One region of the Telluria mixta genome, then DNA from elsewhere that is predicted to be linked to it. Evidence: predicted binding sites of a transcription regulator. Region 1 holds the regulator's gene; the other holds the start of a gene.
The links. Region 1 encodes FNR, which switches genes on or off when oxygen is low (the NO sensors DNR and NnrR bind a similar motif). Its sites were predicted from a motif close to TTGATNNNNATCAA; they were not measured.
Positions count from the first base shown of each region.

Region 2: the regulator FNR is predicted to act here: its motif matches at 5,648-5,661, upstream of P0M04_RS01240 (glycine-rich domain-containing protein).

Region 1 covers NZ_CP119520.1:4,556,419-4,563,877, forward strand. The annotation lists gene P0M04_RS20350 (glycosyl hydrolase) at 1-963, shown strand, start outside; gene P0M04_RS20355 (porin) at 964-2,034, opposite strand; gene fnr (fumarate/nitrate reduction transcriptional regulator Fnr) at 2,095-2,784, opposite strand; gene P0M04_RS20365 (TorD/DmsD family molecular chaperone) at 3,033-3,704, shown strand; gene P0M04_RS20370 (formate dehydrogenase) at 3,715-3,921, shown strand; gene P0M04_RS20375 (formate dehydrogenase subunit alpha) at 3,937-6,756, shown strand; gene fdh3B (formate dehydrogenase FDH3 subunit beta) at 6,767-7,447, shown strand; gene P0M04_RS20385 (hypothetical protein) at 7,444-7,459, shown strand, end outside.
Region 2 covers NZ_CP119520.1:271,863-279,321, reverse strand. The annotation lists gene P0M04_RS01265 (CDP-6-deoxy-delta-3,4-glucoseen reductase) at 1-170, opposite strand, end outside; gene P0M04_RS01260 (NAD-dependent epimerase/dehydratase family protein) at 182-1,063, shown strand; gene P0M04_RS01255 (hypothetical protein) at 1,210-1,482, shown strand; gene P0M04_RS01250 (glycine-rich domain-containing protein) at 1,536-2,261, opposite strand; gene P0M04_RS01245 (sensor histidine kinase) at 2,469-4,322, opposite strand; gene P0M04_RS01240 (glycine-rich domain-containing protein) at 4,590-5,471, opposite strand; gene P0M04_RS01235 (sensor histidine kinase) at 5,777-7,459, opposite strand, start outside.

The sequences.
Region 1 (7,459 bases):
GATCCGGTCGATCCGGCCGCGACGCCCGCCGCCAAAGCGTTGTACAGCTGGCTGCTGTCGAAGTTCGGCAAGTTCATCATTTCGGGCCAGACCGACCAGGATCATTTCGACTACGTGAAAAACCTGACCGGCCAATACCCCTTGCTGCGGGGCTTCGACATGCAGCACTACAGCCCGATGTACTCCTGGCTGTGGGACGGCAATGCGATCAATCCGAGTACCGGCCAGCCGGGCTATTTCACATTCGGTCCCGATGCGGCCGACCCGTCGATCGCCAACTCGATCGCATGGCGCCGGGATCACGGGGACAAGCCGATCATCGCCTATCAATGGCACTGGCATTCGCCGTCGGGCGGCACCGTCGGCACGAACACGTTCTACACCGAGTTCACGACGTTCGACGCATCCCGGGCCGTGAGGAAGGGGACGCAGGAATACGCGGACACGCTGCGCGATATCGACGCCATCGCCGTCCAGCTCGCAAAGCTGCGCGATGCCGGCGTCCCCATCATCTGGCGACCCCTCCATGAGGCCGGCGGTACCTGGTTCTGGTGGAGCGCGAAAGGCGCTACCGTTTACAAGCAGCTGTGGAACCTGATGTACGACCGTCTCATGAACTACCACGGCCTGCACAACCTGCTGTGGTGCTGGTGCGGCAACGACGCTGCCTGGTATCCGGGGAACGACAAGGTCGACATCATCGGCATCGACTCCTATCCCGGCAACTTCGTCTACATCAACAACAAGGCGGAGTTCGACAAGGCCTATGCACTCAGCAGCGGCACGAAGCTCGTCGCCATGACCGAGAACGGTCCGATGCCGGATATCGACAGCAGCCTCGAAGGCGGCGCGCCGTGGTCCTTCTTCATGTCCTGGGTCGACGTCACGGCGGCCAATGACGATGCGCGCATCAAGGCCGTGTATGCCGACCCGCGCGTCATCACGCTGGAACGTTACGTGTGATCAGAAGTTGTGGCGCATGCCGAGCACGTACGCCTTCAGCGTCGCGCCCGGCGCCGCGCCCAAGCTGTTGATCGCGAATTCGTAGACGCCGTTCGCGCGGTTGTCCAGGCGCGTCGTGTACGCGTACAGGCTGCTGCGCTTGCTGAGCGTGTAGTCGTAGCCGAGCGTCGCGTGGGTGGCGCCGGTGCCCGCGCCGGCGCGCACGAAGCCGATGCGCGTGCCGGCCGGCCCGCTCGCGTCGCCCGCGCGCGCGATGCCGATGCGGATGCCGTGCGGTCCCATCTGGTGCGACAGCGACAGGTACACGGCGTTGCGCGCCAGCTCGCCGGCCCCCGTCCCGTATTTCAACCGTTCGGCGACGACGGCGATGCGCGTCTGCGGGAACTGGTAGGCGAGGGCGGCCTTCGCGCCCGTGTCGTCCAGCCCCGGGCCCTGGTACTCGTGGTGGCGTTCGCCGGCCAGCACGGCATACCACGGGCCCCGTTCGTAGATGGCGGCGGCCGACGTCAGCGACGGCTTCGCGCCGTTCGCCGGCTTTTCCTCGTTCAGGCCGTGCGTCACCCGCAGCGACAGGCCGAGCCACGCGGGGCTCCAGTAATGGATCGAGTTGGACTGGCGCCGGTCGAACGACGAGGTGTCGCTGACGTTGTCCGCGTCCGCCGCGGAACCGTTGCCCATGATGCTCATGAAGCCGGCCGTCGTCGGATAGAACGGGTCGAGGCCGGACGTGGCGCCGTTGTACGCCGTCGTCCAGTGGCCCGCGAACAGCGTGCCCCAGGTGCCGGCGAGGCCCACGCGGGTGTCGCGTGCGGCGAGGGCGCCGGCGCCCGTGTCCGGCGACAGCGTGCCTTCGATCTGGAAGATGGCTTTCAAGCCGCCGCCGAGGTCTTCACCGCCGCGGAAGCCCAGCACGGAGCGGTTGTTCACGAGGCGCACGAGGCCGGGGCCGGAGGAACTGTCCGCGTGTTCGAGGGCGACGTTGAGGCGGCCGTAGACCTGCACGGCGCTGTCCTGGGCGTGAGCGGCGGTGGCCAGCAGCAGGCCGGCGAGGGGAATGAATCTGGAATGCATGGACGATCTCCTTCGCCCGCATTGTCGATGCGGACCGGGAGACCGTGAACTACCGAAAGGTCAGGCCATCGGGCTGCACTGCTCCGTCCCGGCCGCCATCGCCTTCAGCCGCGCCGGTTCGAGCAGCACGACCTCGCGCTTGTCGACCTGCACGAGCCCCAGCTTTTTAAAACGGGACAGCAGGCGGCTGATGCTTTCGATGGTCAGGCCCAGGTAGTTGCCGATGTCTTCGCGCGACATGCGCAGCTGGAAGCGCGTGGACGAATAGCCGCGCGCCGCGTAGCGGGCGGACAGGTTGATGAGGAAGACGGCGAAGCGCTGCTCGGCGCGCATGTTCCCCAGCAGGAGCATGACGTTCTGCTCGCGCGTGATTTCCTGGCTCATGATGCGGTGGAAGTGGCGCAGCAGCGCCGGCACCTGGCCGAACAGGTCCTGCAGATGCGCGAACGGGATCTCGCAGACTTCGCTGTCTTCCAGCGCGACGGCGTCGCAGTGGTGGCGGTCGGCGCTGATGGCGTCCATGCCGAGCAGCTCGCCGGCCATCTGGAAGCCCGTGATCTGCGCTTCTCCGGCCGCGTTGATCTGGTACGTCTTGAAGTGGCCGAAGCGCACGGCGTACAGGTTGCGGAACGGCTCGCCCATCTTGTACAGCGGCTCGTCGCGCTCCAGGCGGCGGCGCTTGCCGATGATCTGGTCCAGGCGGTCGATGTCCGCATCCTCCAGGCCCATCGGCAGGCACAGCTGGTGCATGCTGCAAGCCGCGCAACTGATCTTGAGTGCGTTAGCGGTGACGGGAGTCGCGGGTAGGGTATCAGCTGCAATCATGGCGAGGACCTTCGGGGGATGTTCCGATTATAGACGTTAGCCCCTACCACAAGTAGGGAATTTGTCCCGCTGTTGGTCGCCTTGCCAACGAAGTGTCGCGTGGAGGTCAAGCGTGCGCGCCTTCGCATTGTCAAGGATTACACTTCCCATGAATATTTGCCAACGGGAGAACCATGTCGGCCGACCAGCGTTCCGCTTCACCCATTTTGCATGATGGCGAGGCTCTGCCTCTGGCCGACGAAGACCAGGCCCGGGCCGATTTCTACGCGCTGTTCGCACGCCTGCTGCTGGCCCCGCCCGACGACGCCCTGCTCGCGGCCCTGGCCGCCGCCGACCCGATCGCCGCCGCCGGCGAATTCGCTCTCGAGGACGCCTGGCTGAAGCTGACCCAGGCCGCCACCGTCGTCGACGCATCCGCCGCGGCCGATGAATTCTCGGCCATGTTCATCAGCACCGGCACGCCGCCGCTGAATCCGTACGGGTCCTTCTACCTCACGGGCCACCTGAACGACGCGCCCCTGGCCGACCTGCGCCACGACCTCGCCCGCCTGCGCCTGTCCCGCGCGCCCGGCGTGGGCGAATTCGAGGACCACCTGGGCACGCTGTGCGAAACGATGCGCGTATTGATCCAGGGCGGCCCCGGCATGGCGCCGCGCGGCCTCGCCGTGCAAAAACACTTTTTCGAGACGCACATCCGGCCCTGGTACGCGGCCTGCCTGGCCGACATCGCGAACAGCCCGGACGCGAATTTCTACCGGATCGTCGCGGGCGTCGTCGACGCGTTCCTGTCGATCGAAGCGCAGGCATTTGCCGTGCTCGATGCTACCGACCCGATTGCCGCTTGAGGGGACCATCATGGACAAAGACAAGCAACCCGATCCCGCCCGCCGCAGCCTGCTGAAGGCGGCACCGCTGGGCGCGCTGGCCGTCGCCGCGGCCGCGCATGCGCGTGCGCCCGAGCCGCAGCCCGGGCCCGCGGCACCGGCGGAGCCGGAGCAGGCCAAGGGCTATCACGAGACGGAACACATCCGGCGCTACTACCGCACCGCGGCTTACTGGTAGAAGGAGACCACGACCATGACCCTGGTGAAGACATCACGCGACAGCGGGTTGAAACGGCGCCGCTTCCTCGTCGGCGCGGGCGTGACGGCCGGTGCCGGCGCCCTCGCGCGCCACCTGCCGCTGAACGTGATCCAGCCCGCAACCGCGGCGGACGCCGTGCCGGCCAGGCCGAACACGGAGGTCAAGCACACGGTGTGCAGCCACTGTTCGGTGGGCTGCTCGGTGGAGGCCGTCGTCAGCAATGGCGTGTGGATCCGCCAGGAAGCCGCGTTCGACTCTCCGATCAACATGGGCGCCCACTGCGCGAAGGGCGCGTCGGTGCGCGAGCACGGCTTCGGCGAGCACCGCCTGCGCTATCCGATGAAGCTCGTGAACGGCAAGTACGAGCGCATCACGTGGGACCAGGCCATCAACGAGATCGGCGACCGGCTCCTGAAACTGCGCGAGCAGTCCGGGCCGGACGCGCTGATGGTCATCGGCAGCTCGAAGCACAACAACGAGCAGTCCTACCTGCTGCGCAAATGGGTGTCGATGTGGGGTTCCAATAACTGCGACCACCAGGCCCGCATCTGCCACTCGACGACGGTGGCCGGCGTCGCCCAGACCTACGGATATGGCGCGATGACGAACTCGTTCAACGACCTCCACTACAGCAAGGCCGTGCTGTTCATCGGCTCGAACCCGGCCGAGGCGCACCCGATCTCGATGCTGCACTTCCTGCACGCGAAGGAGCTGGGCGCGAAGATGATCGTCGTCGACCCGCGCTTCACCCGCACGGCGCGCTTCGCCCACCACTACGTGCGCATCCGTCCCGGCACCGACATCGCGTTCGTGTGGGGCATGCTGTGGCACATCTTCAACAACGGCTGGGAGGACAAGGAGTACATCGCGGCGCGCACCTACGGCATGGACGACGTGCGCAAGGAAGTGGCCAAGTGGACCCCTGACAAGGTCAGCGATGTAACGGGCGTGCCGGAAGCCTCCGTGCGCATGGCGGCCGAGATGCTGGCGACGAACAGGCCGTCGTCCGTCGTCTGGTGCATGGGCATCACGCAGCACCACGTGGGCACGGCGAACGTGCGCGCGCTCTCGATCCTGCAGCTCGCGCTGGGGAACATCGGCGTGCAGGGCGGCGGCGCCAATATCTACCGCGGCCACGACAACGTGCAGGGCGCGACGGACGTCGGCCCGAACGGCGATTCGCTGCCCGGCTACTACGGCATCGCGGAAGGCGCCTGGAAGCATTTCTCCACCGTGTGGGGCGTCGATTACGACTGGGTCAAGTCGCGCTTCGGCTCGAAGGAGCTGATGGAAAAGCCGGGCATCACGGTGTCGCGCTGGTTCGACGCGGTGCTCGAGGATAACCAGTACGTCGACCAGCCGACCAACCTGCGTGCCGTGTTTTATTGGGGCCACGCGCCGAACAGCCAGACGCGCCTGCCGGACATGAAGGCTGCGATGCAGAAGCTGGACTTCATGGTCGTCATCGATCCTTATCCCAGCATGACGGCGGCGATGCATGGCCGCACGGACGGGGTCTACCTGCTGCCGGCCGCGTCGCAGTTCGAGACGCAGGGCTCCGTGACGGCATCGAACCGGTCGATCCAGTGGCGCGAGCGCGTGATCCAGCCGCTGTTCGAATGCAAGACGGACCACGAGATCATGTACCTGTTCGCGCGCAAGCTGGGCTTCGGCGAACAGCTCGTCAAGAACATCAAGGTCGTCAACAACGAGCCGGTCATCGAGGACATCCTCCGCGAGATCAACCGCTCCTGCTGGACCATCGGCTACACGGGCTGCTCGCCCGAGCGACTCAAATTGCACATGGAGCACAAGCGCGACTTCAATCCGACGACGATGCGCGCGGAGAGCGGTCCGTGCAAGGGCGATTACTACGGCCTGCCGTGGCCGTGTTGGGGCACGCCGGAAATGAAGCACCCGGGCACGCCGATCCTGTACGACCTGCACAAGCCGGTGGCCGAGGGCGGCCTGCCGTTCCGCGCCAACTGGGGCGTGGAGCACAACGGCGAGCCCCTGCTCGCGGCCGACGGCTCGTTCACGAAGGACAGCGAGATCGACACGGGCTATCCCGAATTCGACCACGTGTTCCTGAAGAAGCTGGGCTGGTGGGCCGAGCTCACGCCGGAAGAGCAGGTGCAAGCCGAGGGCAAGAACTGGAAGACGGACCTGTCGGGCGGGATCATCCGTGTCGTGATCGCCCACGGCTGCGCGCCGTTCGGCAACGCGCGGGCCCGCTGCAACGTGTGGAACTTCCCGGACCCCGTGCCGACGCACCGCGAACCGCTCGTCACGCCGCGGCGCGACCTGGTTGCCAAATACCCGACCTACGACGACAAGGCAGCGTTCTGGCGCCTGCCGACGTTGTACAAGTCGGTGCAGGCGGTCGACTTCTCGAAGGACTACCCGCTGATCATGACGTCGGGCCGCCTCGTCGAGTACGAGGGCGGCGGCGAGGAGACGCGCTCGAATCCGTGGCTGGCCGAACTCCAGCAGAACATGTTCTGCGAAGTGAACCCGGAAGACGCGGCGCAGATCGGCGTGAAGCTGGGCGAATTCATGTGGGTCGAGACGCCGACCGGCGCGCGCCTGAAGCTGATGGCGATGGTGACGCCGCGCGTGCCCGTGGGCCTCGTGTGGATGCCGTTCCACTTCGGCGGCTGGTGGATGGGCGAGGACCTGGAAAAACACTATCCGGACGGCGGCGCGCCCGCGGTGCGCGGCGAGGCCGTGAACACCGGGTGGACGTACGGGTACGACGCCGTGACGATGATGCAGGAAACGAAAGTGTCGCTGTGCCGGCTGGTGCGGGCGTGAGGAGATCGATATGGCCAGAATGAAGTTCATCTGCGACACGGAGCGCTGCATCGACTGCAACGGCTGCGTGACCGCCTGCAAGAACGAAAACGAGACCCCGTGGGGCGTGAACCGCCGCCGCGTCGTCACCATCAACGACGGCGTGCCGGGCGAACGCTCCATTTCCGTCGCGTGCATGCATTGCAGCGACGCGCCGTGCCTGGCCGTCTGCCCCGTCAACTGCATCTACCACACGGAAGACGGCATCGTCCTGCACGACAAGGACCAGTGCATCGGCTGCGGCTACTGTTATTACGCGTGCCCGTTCGGCGCGCCGCAGTTCCCGTCCACGGGCCTGTTCAACCACCGCGGCAAGATGGACAAGTGCACGTTCTGCTCCGGCGGTCCGGAGCCCGACACGTCCGAGGCCGAGTTCAAGAAGTATGGCCGCAACCGCATCGCCGAGGGCAAGCTGCCCGCCTGTGCGGAGATGTGCGGCACGAAGGCGCTGATCGGCGGCGACGCGACGGTCATCGCCGACATCTACCGCCAGCGCGTGGAGACGCGCGGCTACGGCCCCGAACTGTGGGGCTGGAAGATCGCGTACGGCAAGCCGAAACGCGGCGGCGACGTCAAGGCGAAGGGCGAGGGGCCGCGCGAGAACCAGAACCTCAAGGACTCGCAGAACGACGAGGGGAGGCTGCCGACATGAAGCGCATTCTCA
Region 2 (7,459 bases), 3.2 Mb from region 1:
TTGTGGTGGATCGTGCCTTCGACGACCTTGCCCTTGCAGGAACCGCAGGCGCCGTTCTTGCAGCCGTAAGGCAGGCCGATGCCGGAGCGGATCGCGGCAGCGAGCACGGTTTCGTCGGCCTCGCAGTCGTAGTGGTGGCCGCTGGGCTGGACAGTGATCTGAAACGTCATACAATCCTCGAATGGATACAAAAAACAATGTCAGGTTCAACAAGCCGCGCCTCCTGATCGTAGGCTGCGGCGACGTCGGCATGCGTCTGCTGCCGCTGGTGCGCGAGCGTTTTCGCGTGTTCGCCGTGACGAGTCAACCAGCGCGGTGCGCAGAACTGCGTGCGGCCGGCGCCATTCCCATCGTGGCCGACCTCGACCGGCCCGGGACAATGAAGCGGCTGGCCGGATTGGCGCAGCGGGTCGTTCATCTTGCGCCGCCACAGCAGGACGGCGCGCTCGATTTGCGCACGCGCAATTTGACCGCCATTCTACCCGACGGCGCGCGGGTGGTTTATGTCAGCACCACGGGCGTCTACGGCGACCGCGGCGGCGCGGCAACCCCGGAGACGACGCCCGTCGCCCCGCGCAATGCGCGTGCGCGGCGCCGAGTGGACGCCGAACGCGTGCTGCGTGCGTGGGCCGTGGCGAGCGGGGGCAAGGTGGCGATCCTGCGCGCGCCCGGCATCTATGCGGCGGACCGCCTGCCCATCGAACGGCTGCAGCGCGGCACGCCGGCACTGGCGGGTGCGGACGACGTGTACACGAACCACATCCACGCGGACGACCTGGCGCGGCTGTGCGCGCTGGCGCTGTTCCGCGCATGGCCGGGGCGCGTCTACAACGCGTCCGACGACACGCGCATGAAGATGGGGGATTATTTCGATCTCGTGGCCGACGCATTCGGCCTCGCCCGGCCGCCGCGTCTCGCGCGCGCCGAGCTGGAGAAGGCCGTCTCGCCCATGCTGCTGTCGTTCATGTCGGAATCGCGCCAGCTGGACAACCGCCGCCTCGGCAAGGAACTGCGAGCCCGGCTGCGCTATCCGCACGTGGGCGACGGCATAAGGGCGTCTTAAGCATTTCGCAACTAATCCATGTATCATTCGGGTACGCCGTAGAGCGACCACACAAAGAACTTATATTTCCCGAAACTGGCTGATTTTCCATAACCCACTATGGGTTGTGGAAAATTTCCCATGGATGTCACAAGCGAAAGAAAAACATGCCCATCAGACGCATACCCGAGGGCGCCGAGTACGACCCGAACCGGGTGCTCGACGCCATCATCAATAAACTCAAGCTCAAGAACGACGCCGCGCTGTCGCGCCTGCTGGAAGTGGCGCCGCCCGTGATCAGCAAGATCCGCCACAACACCCTGCCGATCGGCGCGACCATCCTGCTGCGCATGCACGAGGTGTCCGATTACAGCATCCGCGAACTGCGTGCGCTGATGGTGCGGACGGACGGCGCAGCCGCGGGCGCCGGCCTGGCCTGAGCCGACAGTAAAACAATCCGCCCGGGTGGGGCGGATCGGACTGGAGCGACTGCTCAGGCGGCCGTTGCAGCGGCGTTTGCCGCCTTCATCGCCGTGTGCGGGCCGGCGCAGAATGCCGTCGCTGCCTTGTGCGGACCGGCGCAGAACGCCACGTCGCTGGCGTGCGGACCGGCGCAGAAAGCGGTATCGGCCTTGACCGCGCTGTCCTGTGTCGTGCGCGGACCGGCGCAGAACGCGGTCGCCTGTTTGTGTGGGCCGGCACAAAACGCCGTCTCCTGCTTGTGCGGGCCTGCGCAGAACGCCGTCGCCTGCTTGTGCGGACCGGCGCAAAATGCCGTTGCCTGTTCGCGGGGGCCGGCGCAGAAGGCGGCGTCCTGCTGCGCCGCGCTGGCCGTGCCGGGGTAGGCTTCGCCGAAGGTGGCTACGTACAGTTCACGCATGCGCTCGCCGCTGTCGAGGCGGAACTGTTCGTCGTCGTCGCCGCGCATGCCGACGTACGGATAGTGGTGCAGGAAGTAGCCGAACGCCTGCTCGCAATCCTTGGCGTATTTCATCGTGTCGAGGATGTGGTAGTGCCAGAACGTGTCGACGTCGACGAGCGGTGCCGTGTCTTCTTCCGGATACAGTTTCATCAGGCACAGGAAGCGGCGGTATTCCTTTTCGACGGCATTGGCCTTTTCCAGGCTCCAGCCTTCGCCGGATTCCACGTGCATCAGTTTCGTCTTGATCGGTTCCAGGTCGAGTTGCATCACGGCTTTGAACAGGTCGTTGGTGTTCATGGTCATCCTCGTTGAATGGTTGAGTGCTGCTAGCCCTAGTGTTGGACGTGGTGTATCGGCTGCTGCGCTAATATTTTTTAGAGACGCGTCTTACACCCGCTCAATGTACTTGAGGCAATTTAGCGACTTATTGATATTTGTCAATTACATAACGTTTATTGCTTTAGGCGCTGTACAGAATGGGAAAGGCAGAGTAGGCCGATTCATTCAGATGACAGCCGAGCCGGCACTGTGCTCCTGCTCCTGGGAGAAGGTGGGCTCGGGGCCGCCGACGACGGGCGCCGATACCATCACGGTCGTGCCGCCGTCCGGCTCGCTGAATACGGCACAGGTGCCGCCGAGGATGACGATGCGCTCCTCGATGCCGACCAGGCCGAACGAACCGTATTTGTTGCGCCCGCCGGGCGGCAGGCCGCAACCGTTGTCGCGCACCGTCAGCGACAGCCAGCCGCCGTGCAGGCGCAGCTCCACCTTCACACGCGTGGCGTTGGCGTGGCGGACGATGTTCGTGAGCGATTCCTGCAGGATGCGGAAGAAGGCCGTGGCGCAGTGGTCCGGCAGGGCGATCTCGCCATGGTCGTCCTGGATCTCGCACTGGATGCCCGTGCGCCGCTGGAACTGGTTGACCTGCCACTCGACGGCGGCCGACAGCCCGAGGTCGAGCACGGTCGGCCGCAGGTCGTTGATGATCTGGCGCACGCTCTTGATCGTCGCGTCGATCTGCAGCAGCGTGGCGCGGGCGCGCTTGTGCAGGTGGCTGTGCGTGCCTTTCGTGCGTCCGGCCAGCAGCTCGGCCTCGATGCGCAGCGCGAGCAGGCTCTGGCCCAGGTCGTCGTGGATTTCGCGCGCGATGCGCTTGCGTTCAATTTCCTTGATCTGGTACGCGTGGTCGGCCAGGCGCCTGAGCTTCTGGTGCGACAGCTGCAGCTTGGTCTGGCTCTCGCGCAGTTCGCTCGTCATTTCCTGCGCGAGCGAGAGGGCGGCGCGGCGCGACGAGGTCAGCGTATGCAGCAGGGCGTACAGCAAAATCGAGCCGAGGAACCCGAACGCCATCATCAGCTTCGGATAATAGGTGTCGAACTCCGTGTATAGCGCGGACTTGTGCACGCTGTAGATGGTCTTCCAGGGCCGGCCGTTGAAATCGAGCGGCAGCGTGGTCGTGAATACGTCGTCGCCGCTGTCGAGTGCCGGCGTCGGATCGCGGGTCGTGCCGCGGCTGTCGAACAGCGCGAGCGGGCGTCCGGTGACATCGCGGCCGGCGGCATCCATGCCGGCGCCGATATCGTACAAGGTCATGCGCAGGCCCTTGATCGGGACCTCGTCGATGACGCCGTTCAGCAGCTTGGGCAGGTTGAATGCGATCCCGAGCGAACCGACATAGGCCGCACGGCGTTGTTCGACGTCGTTGACCGGCATGCCGAAGCGGTAGATCGGTGCGCGCATCCCGAGGTAGATGTTGTTCGGGGTGGACAACGCCGGGATCGGCGTGCCGGACGCGTACAGCGTGCCCTGGTCGCGCGACTCCATCAATTGCCTGCTGAAGTAGCGATTGGTGGCCAGGTCGATGCCGTAGAGCGCGGGGTTCTTCGGGTCGGGTTCGAAGTAGGCCATCGCCAGATAATAGGGGCGGAGACCCGGCGGCGAGATCTCGAGTTGCACGTCCTTGCCGAGATGGCGTTGCATTTCCTCGCGCAGGTCATCCATGAAGGCGACGCGGTCGGACTCGGTGACCCAGGCCGCGAAATTCATGCTGTCGACCGCCGGATAATTGCGCGGCAAATCCAGTCCCCGCACGTATTCGTGGAACCGGCGGTGCGTCATGATGTCCGTACTCTGCAGCATGCTGCCCGCGGCGCGGAGCAGGTCCGTGTATGACTTGACGCGTACGCTGATCACGCTCTGCGCGTGCCTGGCATGGTTGACGAAACGCGTCTCGGCGTCGCCTTCGATCGAGTGCGCCGTCACGATGTACAGGAGGCTGCCGACCAGTGACGACAGCAGTGCGCCGGCCCAGAACGAGAGGCGGGTGACCGAAAAAGCGTCTCTCAGCGTCGTCGCCATGAAAATCCCATCTCCACATCTCTTCGGCGCACGCCGGTTATGCATTGTTAATTATTTGCAACTTACGCGTATTATAATGTGTCGCGAACCTGGCAGTTCGAACAGTTGACGCTGGCGCGGAACGCAAGATGGTTATGCTGTTTCGAGGGAAGGCGATGGTATGAGCCAAAAAAATCCGTCCGCGGATGACGGACGGGTCAGGCTGGCGCTGCCTGGTGAAGGCGGCCGCGCCAGGAGGACTGCGGGACGAGGTAGCGTCTGCTTACCTCACGCGGCGCGGGACGCCCCACGCGGGCCGGCGCACCATGCGGTGGCGGCGCCGATGGCACCGCCCGCACGCGGACCTGCACACCATGCCGTGGCGGCGCTGACGGCGCCTTCCCCGGATCTGACTTTTGCCTCGACGCGCGGGCCTGCGCACCATGCCGTCGCGACGCCGCTGGCGGCTTGCGTACCCTTGGCCCGTACTTCGAGCCGCGGACCGGCGCACCATGCGGTGCCGGCACTGATGGCACCTTCCGCGCGCTTTGCCTGCGCCTCGACGCGCGGACCGGCGCACCATGCGGTGCCGTTGCCGGAGGCGGCCTCGACGCGCGGACCGGCGCACCACGCGGTGCCGCTGCCGGAGGCGGCCTCGACGCGCGGACCGGCGCACCAGGCGGTGCCATTGCCGGCGGCGGCGTCGATGCGCGGACCGGCGCACCATGCGGTCCCGTTGCCGGCGGCGTCCCCGGAAACCGGCGACGCTGCGGCTTCGACCGGGGCGCCTGGATAATCTTCGCCGAAAGTGGCTTCGTACAGTTCACGCATGCGCTCGCCGCTGTCGAGGCGGAACTGGTCGTCGTCGTCGCCGCGCATGCCGACGTACGGATAGTGGTGCAGGAAGTAGCCGAACGCCTGCTCGCAATCCTTGGCGTATTTCATCGTGTCGAGGATGTGGTAGTGCCAGAACGTGTCGACGTCGACGAGCGGTGCCGTGTCTTCTTCCGGATACAGTTTCATCAGGCACAGGAAGCGGCGATATTCCTTTTCGACGGCATTGGCCTTTTCCAGGCTCCAGCCTTCGCCGGATTCCACGTGCATCAGTTTTGTCTTGATCGGTTCCAGGTCGAGTTGCATCACGGCTTTGAGCAGGTCGTTGGTGTTCATTGTCATCCTCATGTTGTTGGTTGAATACTGCTATCCCTAGTTGTCGTTGTGAGCGGTGAATCGACTGTCGACGAACAATATTTCCTTAATGCATGTGATGACGGCGGACAACTTTTTATGCATTTCCCGCAGCGCCTTACACGTGATCAATGTAAATGAAATAATTCGTTAAGTTATTGATATTTGTCAAATAAGCAACATTCGTTGCTTAAAAGTCTAGGTATGAATGTAAAAGACGTAGTAGTGCCATGTACAGGGCATAGCCTGCAGGCATGAGAAAGACGTGGAAAGGGGGAAGTGGAGGGTCAGATCACGGCCGAGCCTGAACCGTGTTCCTGCTGCTGCGTGAGAACAGGCTGTTCAGGTCCGATGACGGGCGCCGATACCATCACGGTCGTGCCGCCGTCCGGCTCGCTGAACACGGCACAGGTGCCGCCGAGGATGACGATGCGCTCCTCGATGCCGACCAGGCCGAACGAACCGTATTTGTTGCGCCCGCCGGGCGGCAGGCCGCAACCGTTGTCGCGCACCGTCAGCGACAGCCAGCCGCCGTGCAGGCGCAGCTCCACCTTCGTGTGCGTCGCATTGGCGTGGCGGACAATGTTCGTGAGCGATTCCTGCAGGATGCGGAAGAAGGCCGTGGCGCAGTGGTCCGGCAGGGCGATCTCGCCATGGTCGTCGCGGATTTCGCACTGGATGCCGGTTTGCCGCTGGAACTGGTTGACCTGCCACTCGACGGCGGCCGACAGGCCCAGGTCGAGCACGGTCGGCCGCAGGTCGTTGATGATCTGGCGCACGCTCTTGATCGTCGTATCGATCTGCAGCAGCGTGGCGCGGGCGCGCTTGTGCAGGTGGCTGTGCGTGCCCTTCGTGCGTCCGGCCAGCAGCTCGGCCTCGATGCGCAGCGCGAGCAGGCTCTGGCCCAGGTCGTCGTGGATTTCGCGCGCGATGCGCTTGCGTTCCATCTCCTTGATCTGGTATGCGTGGTCGGCGAGGCGCCTGAGCTTCTGGTGCGACAGCTGCAGCTTCGTCTGGCTCTCGCGCAGTTCGCTCGTCATTTCCTGCGCGAGCGCGAGGGCGGCGCGACGCGACGAGGTCAGCGTATGCAGCAGGGCGTACAGCAAAATCGAGCCGAGGAACCCGAACGCCATCATCAGCTTCGGATAATAGGTGTCGAACTCCGTGTACAGCGCGGACTTGTGCACGCTGTAGACGGTCTTCCACAGGCGGCCGTTGAAATCGAGCGGCAGGGTCGTCGTGAACACGTCGTCGCCGGTTTCGAGCGCCGGTGTCGGGTTGGCCGAGGTGCCGCGGCTGTCGAACAGGGTGAGTAATTTGTCGGATGCATCGCGGCCCTGCGCGTCCAGGCCCGGGCCGACGTCGTACAGCGTCATGCGCAGCCCGGCGATGGGGATCTCGTCCATGACGCCGTGCAGGAGTTTGCGGACGCTGAAAGCGATGCCGAGGGAGCCCACATAAGCGGCGCGGCGTTGCTCGACCGTATTGATCGGGCCCGCGCCGCGATAGACCGGCATCCGCATGCCCAGGTAGATATTGTTCGGCTGGGACAGCACCTGGATCGGGGTGCCTGCCGAAAAGATCACGCCGCGGTCCCGCTCTTCGATCAGCTGGCTGCCGAAATAGCGGTTGGCCATCAGGTCGACGCCATAGTAACGCGCACCCGGCGGTGCGGGTTCGACGAAGGCGACCACGAGGTAGGAGGACCGGTCGCCCGGCGGCGATATATCCACGTCAACCGGTCTGCCGAAGATGCGCGACACGTTCTTGCGCAAGTCCGCGACGACACCGTCGCGCCGCTCGTGGGGCACGTACACCGCATAATTGATGTAATCGACCGCGGGGAAATGCTGTGCCAGATCCAGTCCGCGCGCGAACTCATGGAAATTCTGGTAGGTCAGCACGTCGGTACTCTGGATCATGCTGCCCGTGGCACGCAGCAGGTCCGTGTACGATTTCACGCGCACATT